DNA from 2 places in the Lysinibacillus zambalensis genome. Region 2 is predicted to be linked to the other one. Evidence: predicted binding sites of a transcription regulator. Region 2 holds the regulator's gene; the other holds the start of a gene.
What was found. Region 2 encodes Rex, which represses fermentation and respiration genes when NADH is low (regulators of the CRP and FNR family bind a similar motif). Its sites were predicted from a motif close to TTGTGAAATATTTCACAA; they were not measured.
Positions count from the first base shown of each region.

Region 1: the regulator Rex is predicted to act here: its motif matches at 3,125-3,142, upstream of ABNX05_RS18405 (cytochrome ubiquinol oxidase subunit I).

Region 1 covers NZ_JBEGDG010000016.1:28,688-34,853, reverse strand. The annotation lists gene rlmD (23S rRNA (uracil(1939)-C(5))-methyltransferase RlmD) at 1-203, opposite strand, end outside; gene cydS (cytochrome bd oxidase small subunit CydS family protein) at 371-493, opposite strand; gene ABNX05_RS18410 (cytochrome d ubiquinol oxidase subunit II) at 507-1,532, opposite strand; gene ABNX05_RS18405 (cytochrome ubiquinol oxidase subunit I) at 1,529-2,875, opposite strand; gene ABNX05_RS18400 (diacylglycerol kinase) at 3,430-4,347, opposite strand; gene ABNX05_RS18395 (thioredoxin family protein) at 4,472-5,032, opposite strand; gene gatB (Asp-tRNA(Asn)/Glu-tRNA(Gln) amidotransferase subunit GatB) at 5,388-6,166, opposite strand, start outside.
Region 2 covers NZ_JBEGDG010000040.1:4,448-10,613, reverse strand. The annotation lists gene groL (chaperonin GroEL) at 1-155, opposite strand, end outside; gene groES (co-chaperone GroES) at 305-589, opposite strand; gene ABNX05_RS25400 (CPBP family intramembrane glutamic endopeptidase) at 762-1,526, shown strand; gene tatC (twin-arginine translocase subunit TatC) at 1,630-2,451, opposite strand; gene ABNX05_RS25390 (twin-arginine translocase TatA/TatE family subunit) at 2,469-2,654, opposite strand; gene ABNX05_RS25385 (redox-sensing transcriptional repressor Rex) at 2,885-3,520, opposite strand; gene ABNX05_RS25380 (ABC-F family ATP-binding cassette domain-containing protein) at 3,745-5,688, shown strand.

The DNA of each region.
Region 1 (6,166 bases), on a different contig from region 2:
GATGATGGTTCGAGAATTTCTACGACCTTTGCAAAGCCATAGTTTTTTAACGTTTTTACAACATGTACTTCCGCCGTTTCACTAGGAAGTGCACCTTGGATAAATAATGGATAGCCATCGACCTTTGCGACGCCATTGCCATCATGTGTTAAATCTTCTATATAAACTGTTAGTCGGTCATTCTTTTTCACGGGTGCTGACATTCGTACATCCTCCATTTCAATCTCTTTATTGTAGCATGTTGAGGCGGATGAAAAAAGAACTTGGCTTCATATTAGGCTCAAATGTGGTCGGCTCTCCTTCTAGACTGATCAGGTAAGACAAGCTCTCTTCAAACTGATCACCTTTACATGAGTAGAAAAAAGAGCCGCTATTCGCGACTCTTCCCCTCTTTCCTTACTGTATGGTAATCTCTAGGTGCCCACCAGAAAGCAGCAACTACACCTAGAATGACGACTATAAATGGTGCATAAAAAATCAAAAAACTTGTCATAGTTGTATCCCTCCTATGCGTGATTGTCTTCTTTTCCTGTCACATAATTTTTGTTGAAAAGGAATAATTTCAACAACAAGAACAGTGATGGAATAAGCAGACAAAGTCCCAAAACAAACGCAATGACGAGTGCAATCGCCATTTGTGTACTTGTAAAGCTATCGTAAATAGTTAAATACGGATACAGTAAATATGGATATTGGGCGATTCCATATGCGAAGAATGCCACTGCAAATTGGGCAATCAATAAACTAACCGCAAGACCGTAATTTTTTCGCATCCATATAAACACTACAGTAATAATAAACAGCACCGCAGATATGGCAAACATCCACCATAAATTAACCATGTTATTGTAAATTTCAGGGTTAATAAATTTCATTTCGTACATAATGCCGAGCGCACTCACCATTAATGGCATCGCCCAAGCAAGTGCGTATTTCCGCATTAAATTTGTAGCTTCTCGATCCTTAGCTTTATGCGCATACCAAGTTAAAAACACGGCTGAAATATAAAGTACAGCTGCAATGCTCAACACGACAATACTCCAAGCAAACGGGCTCTTATACAACGTCCAATAATTCAAGACTGGTTGCCCGTCAACAAGATCAACATAGCCACCAGCAGCAATCGCGAATACAACAGAGAGTGAGGCAGGAATGAGTAATCCTGCTATACCATACGTCAACGTGTAACCGATATGTCCACGCGCGCCATATGATTCAAATGCATAGTAGGAGCCTCGTATCGCAAGAAGCACTAGCGAAATACTAACTGGAACAAGTAAAATCGTTCCATAATAGAAAGCTGTTTGTGGGAAAAATCCAACAATCCCCACAAAGAAGAATACTAAAAAGACATTGGTTACTTCCCAAACAGGTGATAAATAACGTTTAATAATATTCGTTAATATATGATTTTTTCCGATGAGTAGGCTGTAGGCATTAAAAAAGCCTGCACCAAAATCGATTGAAGCTACAATGACATAACCAAATAGGAAAATCCATAAAACTGAAATACCTAAAATCTCTAATGTCATAAGATGTCACCACCTTTTTCATCATGGCGATCTTCTATTTCACGCTCAATTGGATTCTTTTTGAACATACGGACTAAAACTACAATACTTCCTATTCCCAATACAATATACACACCTGCAAACAATACCAGCATTAAATCCACATGGTTACTCGTTGTGGCTCCTTCTGGTGTTCGCATTAATCCACGTAATATCCAAGGTTGTCGTCCCACTTCTGCAAGCCACCATCCTGCTTCAATTGCAATAATGGAAAGTGGTCCACCTGCAACAACAATTCTTCTAAACCAACGGCTATGAATAAACTGCCAATCACGTGCTTTCCCGGTCACATAAAGCAGTGAAACGAGTGCCATGAACATGCCAATAAACACCATGAGATCAAAGAGGTAATGAATATACAGCGGTGGTCGATCTTCTTTTGCAAATTGATCTAAACCAATTACCTCTGCATTTGGATTATTATGTGCTAAAACACTCAAAGCATAAGGTACTTTAATAGCATATTTTACTTCTTCACCATCTAATACACCCAATAGTATAAGAGAGGCTTTATCTCCCGTTTCAAAGTGCCACTCAGCTGCAGCTAGTTTTTCTGGTTGATATTCAGCTAAATATTTCCCTGAAAAGTCTCCAATAATCGCTGCTGCAATAGAGAAAATCAGACCAATCTTCATAAGTAGGTATAAAGATTTTTTATGGTATACATGCTTAGAACCTCTAAGTAAACGGTACCCTGCAATGGATGCTAACACAAATGCGGCCGTCATGTAGGCTGTAACGAGTACATGTGCCACCTTTGTCGGCATCGCTGGATTAAACATCGCTAAAAAAGGTTGAATATTTACAAGCTGTCCGTCCACAATGTCAAATCCTTGTGGTGCATTCATAAACGCATTGACAATTGTAATAAACACAGCTGACATTGATGCACCGACAGCAACCGGAATTAATAGTAGCATATGCTTTTTCTGACTATCGAAGCGATCCCAAGTATATAAGTAGATGCCTAGGAAGATGGCTTCAAAGAAAAATGCGAACGTTTCCATGAAAAGTGGTAATGCAATCGTTTGGCCAGCAAGCTGCATAAAATTCGGCCATAGTAAAGACAACTGTAAGCCAATTGCTGTCCCTGTTACAACTCCGACGGCAACTGTAATAACAAAGCCGCGCGCCCAACGTCTTGCCATTAAAATATAGTGCTCATCATTCTTTTTATACCCAGTCCATTGTGCGATCATAATCATTAATGGGACACCAACACCAATCGTTGCATAAATAATATGGAACGATAAAGTTAGCTCCGTTAATGCTCTACTCCAAAAGACTGCTGATTCATTCACCATTTCGTTGCCCCCCTAACCTCCAAATATTCTTCCAAGTATGGAAAGTAGCATGATAATTGCAACACCAAAGCTTAGCCAAATGAGCTTTCTTTCCTGTGACTTATACAACGGCAACACTTCCTTTCCCTTATCTATACCCCATTTTCCACTATTGCAACGAAAAAAACCTTTATAATAGACCGGAATTTCGGCCTATTATAAAGGTTTCAAAATTTGTTCAAGTATTATACTCACATTTGCCAAACATTTTTCTTAATTCATTCACAATACCATTTAAAGGATAATAATGTTCATATATATGGATTTTAACCTATTAATATGAATCATCACCAAAACGTGTGGTTGATTTCCGTTCCGACTTGGCGCTTTATAGCTGCCGCTTCGCTTTCGCGCAGAGCTTCCTGAGGGCGTCCAGCCGTAACGAAGATCAACTTATTTACATAGTAAACGTTTTATCAAAAGTTACTCACAACTTTAAGTGATGAACCATTAATCTCCACAAAAATTCGATTAAACAGGACTCTACCTAAAATTAAGCAGAGTCCTGTTTATGTTTATTGGATACGGTCTTCCTCACGCATATCTGCTAGTGGAACAAAAATTTCAATATGACGCTTTAAGTTTTCAAATGTTGCAGGCGCGTCCCCACCATACTCACCATCTAGGTTTAAATGAATTTCATCTTCAGTAGATACTTTGACGACACTTGCCTTTTTATAAATTACACGATCATCATTTAAATGCTCGCCTCTTAATGCCATCGCAGCAAGCTGAATAAATTCAGGCAGGTTTACTTTTTTCAATACGATTAAAGTAAAGTAGCCATCATTAATACTTGCGTCTGGTGCAAGTTTTTCAAAGCCTCCCACCGAATTTGTTAAACCACATAAAAACATCATGGCATCCCCATCAAACACTTCGCCATCGTATTCAATACGCATGTGAGAAGCTTTAATCGATGGGATCATTTCCACTGCTTTTAAGTAATAAGCTAACTGTCCTAGCATTGTTTTCATTTTACTTGGCACTTCATAAGTTAATTCTGTAATACGTCCGCCAGCAGCAATATTGATGAAATAGCGTTCCCCATTTAATAAACCAACATCTACTGGTAACGATTCCCCTTTAATAATAATGTCAACGGCAGCTTCGATATTTCGAGGAATGTGCACAGCACGGGCAAAGTCATTCGTTGTGCCCATCGGAATTAAACCTACTTTCGGCCGGTTCTCAAATGGACTTACACCTGCAACAACTTCATTTAATGTGCCATCTCCACCAACTGCAATAATTATATCAAAGCCACGTTCTACTGCATTTTTTGCAGCAATGGTCGCATCGCCTTCACAGGTTGTTGCGTGACAAGATGTCTCATAGCCTGCTACCTCTAATTTTGCCAATACTTCTGGTAGATGCTTTTTAAACACTTCACGCCCAGATGTAGGATTATAAATGATTCTTGCTCGTTTCATAACATACCTTCCTGCTTCATAAGATTCTATTTCTTCCAACGAATTATTCTTTTAAATGTTGCATTAAGTCAACAATAGTAAGGCATGTCCTCATTTTTCTGACATGCAGCCTTGTGATTTACAATTATTGCAATGCAGCTTTTACTTGCTTTTTAAAATCCTCGTAAACATATGTCCAATATGATTTATTCGTCATATTCTCTTCACGAATTTCTGCATATAGCGCTTTTTGTGCATCTTCAAATGTAGGATCTTCTTTATCAGGCAAAGTAGCTCGTTTACTAACTACTAGTTCCTGTAATTCTGGTGCTCGTGGTCCCCATTTTCCAACGACCTGACCAGCATCATCTAATAAAATATAAACTGGAATTGCACGGCCACCGTTTGTTAAATAACGATCAATCAAATCTGTATCCGCATCACGTAATACTGCGCGCATGTCTAGTTCTGCTGCCTCTGCAATTCGGCGAATGATTGGATTGTTTAACATTGCGTCCCCGCACCAGTCCTCAGTAATTGTTAATATTTTTGGTTGCTTATTCTTCAATAGTTCGATAAAGCCATCGTTTAATGGCACTTCGAAACCATCATAAATAAGGAAGCTTTCCTCTTTTAACGTCGTCATATGATCCATATATTGTTGAATTGAAATCGCATCATTGAAATATTGTTGTTCAGTTTTCATTGATAGACCTCCTTAAGTTTTATCATGTTCTATTCTATATTTTGCTATGAATACTCCATTTAGACAACTATAAAGTGCTAATTTGGTATTTTTTAGTTCTTTTCTCTATAAAATCGAGTTTATTTCCGTTCCTACTGAGCTTTTCCTGGAATCGCCCAGCCTCTACTCAAAAAATATCTAGAATTTTTGTAGACTTGCGCTTTTTTATAAATTAGCATCAAGCCTGTTATACTTTACTCGTAAAGGTCATTTATTGTTATAGATGCCCCTAAAGATTCTTTAGTATGTATTAATTTTTAAATATAAAAGGCCAAGAAAGCAAATTTACTTTCTTGACCTTCCGTTGCAATTGCAATTAACGTTTTGCAATTTCTTGTTGTAATAATTTATTGACCATAGGTGGGTTCGCTTGACCTTTAGTTGCTTTCATAATTTGACCAACTAAGAAGCCGATAGCGCGATCCTTACCGTTTTTGAAGTCTTCGATTGATTGTGCATTGTTGTCTAGAACTTCTGTAACGATAGCAAGTAATGCACCTTCATCAGAAATTTGAACTAAACCTTTTGCTTTAACGATTTCTCCTGCAGAACCGCCATTTTCTACTAATTCAGCAAATACCTTTTTACCGATTTTAGAAGAAATTGTACCGTCAGTGATTAGTTTCACCATTTCCGCAAGGTTTTCTGGCGTTAATGCAGTATCTTTAAGGTCTTTTTGTTCTGCATTTAAGTATGCAGAAACATCACCCATAAGCCAGTTTGCTGAAAGTTTTGCATCCGCATCTTTAGCTACCATCGCCTCGAAGAAGTCTGAGATTTCTTTTGAAATAACAAGAACTCCTGCGTCGTATGGCGTTAAGCCTAATTCTTCAACATAGCGTTTTTTACGAGCATCTGGAAGCTCTGGAATTTCTGCTTTTACTCGTTCTAACCATTCATCATCGATTGATAGACGAACTAAATCTGGCTCTGGGAAGTAACGATAATCGTCTGTTCCTTCTTTAACACGCATAAGAATTGTTTTACCTGTTTTTTCATCGAAGCGGCGAGTCTCTTGCTCAATTACCCCACCTGAAAGAAGGACATCTGCTTGGCGTAATTCCTCGTGCTCTAAACCACGGCGAACATAGTTGA
Region 2 (6,166 bases):
CCATCATTTGTAATAAGTGGTGAACCGAATTTTTTTTCTAAAACTACGTTACGACCTTTTGGCCCTAGAGTAATTTTTACCGCGTTTGCTAATTTATCTACACCTTGTAGCATTAATGAACGAGCTTCTTCTGAGAATTTAATATCTTTTGCCATTTGAATTTACCCTCCTGGAATGGAATATTCGTTAAGCTTCATCAATATATTTATAAAAATTTCGCCATACTGTCATTGTCACCTATTCATTTGTTTATCTGTGACAATGACCAAAGGTATTAACTTTAATAAACTAAAAAAGTATGAACTTATTCAATAATTGCAAGAATATCGCTTTCGCGTAAAATTAGGTACTCATTACCCTCATATTTAACTTCTGTACCAGAGTATTTAGAGAAAATAATGCGGTCGTCAACTTTAACGTCAAGCTCTACACGTTGTCCGTTCTCTAATATACGACCTGTCCCAACTGCTACAATTTTACCTTCTTGTGGCTTTTCTTTTGCAGAGTCTGGCAGTACAATACCGAATGCAGATTTTTCTTCTACCTCGATTAGTTCGATTACAATACGATCTCCTAGTGGTCTTAACAAGTGAAACAACCTCCTATTAATTAAGTATAAGATTAAGTCTATTAGCACTCTACCCATACGAGTGCTAACACAATTATTATGATAATCAATCACACTTTTTTTTGCAAGTCAGAACTTCGAAAAATTTTGTTTTCTTTCCATATTCCTCTACAATAGAAAGGTAGCATAATGAATGGAAAGGATTTTGACTGTGAACAATTCTACAAAAATAAGTAAGCATAAAAAAACAGCCCTTTATGTTTTAGTGATTTATATCATCATGCATTTATCAGGGATATTGCTAGCAAAACCGTTTCACAAGCTTGTTATGAGTACAACTGGTTTACCTAGCGAGCAAGCTGCTCCGCTTACGCAAGGCTGGTATATTGCGCTTAGCTTTGCCATTGCGTTAATTCTAAGCTTAATCCTAACATCTCGCGATAAAGCGTTTTGGGATATTTATAAAGGGAAGAAAGAAACGATACCACTGTCAATTATGTGGGGAATTATTGGTTTCTTCTTAGTTTTCTTCGGCCAAATGATTGGCGCAGCGATCGAAATGGCTATATTCGGTATCCAAGGTGGATCGCAAAACACAGCTGATATTGTAGCTATTGCAAAAGGTGCTCCTATTGCGATATTAGCGATAGTTGTTTTTGGACCCATATTAGAAGAGTTCGTCTTCCGTCGTGTTATTTTCGGATCGCTTGTCCAAACAACTAATTTCTGGATAGCCGGTATAGTAAGTGCCATTTTCTTTGCTCTTATTCATATGGACTTCTCACATATCTTGCTTTATACAATTTGTGGATTGATCTTTGCCTTCTTATATCACAAAACAAAACGCATTTGGACGTCCATTATCGCCCATGTCATGCTGAACGGTTTTGTGACACTTGTACAATTGTATGCAGAACCATTGCAAAAGTTTCTTCAAGAACTAGAAAAAATGCAATAAAAATCAGCGGGTGTTTAGACACCCGCCGAAAAGAAGTTAAATTTAACTGTATCTATCACGACGAAAAAGCTCGATGCTACTAATTAGCATCGAGCTTCTATTATTATTGATTCAGTTCTTCGATTTGACGTCTCTGCTGTTCAAGTGCCTCTTCTATCTGACGTTTTTGCTCAGCTTCTTGTTCTTCTTTCATTCGCATTTCCTCTGATTTTAAGTATTTCTTATAGCCAATACGAGAAATCATAATGCTAATTTCATAAAGAACAAACAATGGTACTGAAACCATTAAGTGCGAAGCTAATTCAGGTGGCGCGATTAGTGCAGCACATACAAATAAACCAAAGTATGAATACTTACGAATACGAATTAGTAACTCAGGAGATAAAATCCCAATACGTGAAAAGAACAAGACTACAATCGGTAATTGGAAAAGGAAACCAAAAGGTATTGTAAGCTTAAATAAAAACGAAAAATATTCATGTATGCCAATTGTTTGTTGAATTTCTAAATCGTTTGATAAATTCATCATAAACTTTATGACATAAGGGAATAGTAAAAAATATGAAAAAGACAGCCCTGCTAAAAACAATAAAAATGAATACGGTATATAGCTTAAAGTCGCTTTTCGTTCTACGTCCCTTAATCCCGGGCTAATAAAAGCCCACAATTGATACATCAATACCGGTGAGGATAGGATAAATGCTATTAAAAAAACTACTTGGATATAAATTGCAAGTGGTGTTACTACATCAAATGCATGGAGCTCTATATTGTAATTCGCTCCAGTACTTTGAAGATATTTAACAAGCGGCTTTGCAACAAAGAAGCCGCCAGCCATAGCTAGAACAAAGAAAACGGCAACAATGAAAAGCCGTTTTCTTAATTCTTCTATATGTTCAATGACAGTTAGATCTCTTGGATTCATTCCTCAAACATCCTAACTTACTTATCTAATTCTTTCTTTTTCTTGTCATCATCATCTTCGTCGGCTAAACCTTTAGTAGCATTTTTGAATTCACGTAATGTTGAACCAAATGCTTTACCAAGCTCTGGTAACTTTTTAGGACCAAAAATTAGTAATGCGACAATTCCGATAATAATGAGGCTCATAGGACCAATACCACCCATTAAAGCCACCTCCTCTTTATATCCATCATTTTAACGCATATTTCGCCATTTTGCTAACTAATTATATGTGAAAGTTTTTCGTCATTCTCTCAATTTTATACTTACTTCATTTAACAGAAACTGTGAGCTATGCTATCAATTATGCCTAGGTCTAATTGCGTCCTAAGGCTTTAACTTCTTTCAGCGGGCGTTTGTACACCCGCTGAAAGAAGTTAAATTATGTACAATGATCACTCTTCCTGATTACGAATTAAATAAATAAGCGCCTGCAACTCTACCGACAAATCAATTGTTAAAAGTTGCATTTTATCTGGTACAGTAATACGCTCTGGCGTAAAGTTCAAAATTCCTTTTGCGTTCATCACTGCTAATCTATCAGCCATTTTCTGTGCAGAGCGTGGTGAAACTGTTAAAATTGCAAGTTCCGCTCCATATTCCGCATATTTTTCTTCCAATAAGTCAGGGTGAAAAACAGGAATATTGCTAATCATTTTCCCTTCTTTTGGGGCCTTCGAGTCAAATGCAACAACGATATGAGTATTGTGGTTTTTTTGAAAATTATATTTTAATAAAGCACTACCTAAATTCCCTACACCAATTAACGCAACCTTTGTCGCTTCATGTTGATCGAGCGTTTGGCTAAAAAATTGTAAGAGATGCTGCACATCATAGCCATATCCCTTTTTCCCAAGAGCACCAAAATAAGAAAAATCTCGGCGAATAGTTGCAGAATCAATTTTCATCGCTTCACTTAGTTCCTTCGACGAAATGCGTTCCATGCCTTCTTGTGCAAAGTTTTGGATAAAACGATAGTAAAGAGGAAGTCTTTTCGTAGTGGCTTGTGGAATTTTCAATTCTTGTTTCAAACTTTTTCCTCCTTAAATGTATCAAGTTCTATTTATGATACAGACTTTATATTTCTAAATTTATAATATTCACTGGAGGATTTCCCTTTATTTAATGGCGCTTTTACGCCACTAAATAAAGGGAAATCGTTTCAATCTTACATGACAGCTTGGAATAAGTAAAGCATCGACATTGCAAGCCAATCGCTCATCCATTACACTAAGGAAGAATTGAGGTGTCAAGAATGATTGTTTTACAGGTCAATCAACTATATAAATCCTTCATTGCAGATGAAATTTTAAGTGGCGTAAAATTAGAAGTTCAACATCGTGACCGAGTTGCATTAGTAGGTCGTAACGGTGCGGGTAAATCCACTTTACTTAAAATTATTGCTGGTCAAATGTCATATGACTCTGGCGATATTATTATCCCGAAAGGTATACAAATCGGATACTTAGAGCAGCATGCTGGTTTAAACTCGACATTGTCGATTTGGGATGAAATGATGACAATTTTTGAGCCGCTTATTGCCCAAGAACAAACGCTACGATCATTAGAACAACAAATGGCCGACCCAGCTGTTTATGAAAACCCTACTATATATGCAAAAATAATGTCTGAATACGATCATTTACAGCATAATTTTAAGGATGCGGGTGGCTATCAATATGAATCGGATACACGATCTGTGCTTCATGGTATGCAGTTTTATCCTGAGGATTACCAAAAGTCAATTAGCTCACTATCAGGGGGACAACGGACTCGGTTAGCACTTGCTAAGCTTCTTTTAAGTAAGCCTGACCTATTAATCCTTGATGAACCTACTAACCATTTAGATATTGAAACCCTTTCTTGGTTGGAATCATATTTAAAGGGTTATGAAGGGGCTATTCTAATTGTTTCCCATGACCGCTACTTCTTAGACCAGGTTGTTTCCATTGTCTACGAAGTATCTCGTCATCGCGTCACAAAATATACAGGCAATTATAGTGCCTATTTAGATGAGAAAGCGAAAACTTATGAGCGTGATTTGAAGCTATATGAACGTCAGCAAGATGAAAAGGCCAAGCTTGAGGAATTTATTCAAAAAAATATTGCTCGTGCTTCTACTACAAAAATGGCACAAAGTCGTCGTAAAATGCTCGAACGAACAGAATGGATGGACTCTCCAGAAGGTGATGAAAAGTCAGCAAGCTTCGGTTTTACAATTGAACGTCAAAGTGGTAACGATGTATTATCTATCGATGACTTAACGATAGGTTATGGCGATAAGAAAATATCAAGTGGCATCACACTACGCACTTTCCGAGAAGATCGCATTGCACTTGTTGGACCAAATGGTGTTGGTAAATCCACTTTATTAAAAACCATTGTCAAAGATTTGCTACCATTCACTGGAGAGATTCGCTATGGTACAAATGTTCAAATTGGTTACTATGATCAAGAGCAGGCAAAGCTATCGAGCAATAAAAGTGTTCTAAAAGAGCTATGGGATGAATGGCCTTTAATGAATGAAAAAGATATTCGCACAGTGCTAGGCCGCTTCTTATTCAGTGGAGTTGATGTAGATAAAACCGTGTCGTCTTTATCTGGTGGAGAAAAGGCCAGACTTGCATTAGCTAAGTTGATGATGCAAAAGGCAAATCTCTTAATTCTTGATGAGCCTACCAATCACTTAGACTTAGATAGTAAAGAGATACTGGAAAACGCACTTATTGATTATCCTGGAACGCTCTTATTCGTATCGCATGACCGATATTTTATCAATCGAATCGCTACTAAAGTAATCGAACTGTCTGGTGATGGTTCCTTTGAGTACTTAGGTGACTATGATTATTATCTTGAGAAAAAACAAGAGTTACTAGAAATCGCCCAAATGAAGGCTGCTGCTCAACCTCAAGCGCAAGCTGATGTACCTGAGAAAATCTCTACCTCTAAAATTGATAAAGAGGCTAAAAAACGAGAACGTCAAATTAGACGCACGCTTGAGGAACTAGAAGGGAAAATGCAGCAAGAAAATCTTGAAATAGCTCGCTTAGAGGAAGCTCTTTGTGATCCTGAGATTTTCACAGACCACGAAAAAATCACACAGCTCCAGGATGAATTATCCACTTCTAAAGAACAGTACGAGTTATTTGAAATGGAATGGCTTGAGCTAAGTGAGGAACTTGAAAATATTACCTTATAACATCCCCTACCGAACTTCTATCTTTACGGTGGTAGTATTGTAAAGCCATGTGCCTTGTCACATGGCTTTTTACTTTACTCGTCTTCATTTTTCATATATATTGGTCAAGTGCTATTTTTCGACAAAAAATGCCCACAACTTTATTCACACTATGAAACTAGTAATACCAACATATCAACAGACTTTTCCACATTGTCCACAATTCAAAAATATTTTATTCACATGATTCTGTGCAAAACAGGCTACTATATATTGAATAATCACAAGTTATGCACAAGTTATCAACATTTTGTGCATAAGTACGGATGTTCGCTCTTTTATTTTCTTCTTGCCTGTGGATAATTTTCTGAAAAATTTGTCAACTAATAAGATTTATATTTTCATATGTTCACTGTTTTCTCAACATTTTTTTCATAAAAGCAAAAAAGAGGTGTTTTAGAATTAAATCTAAAAAACCTCTTTCTCTATAGTGAAAGAA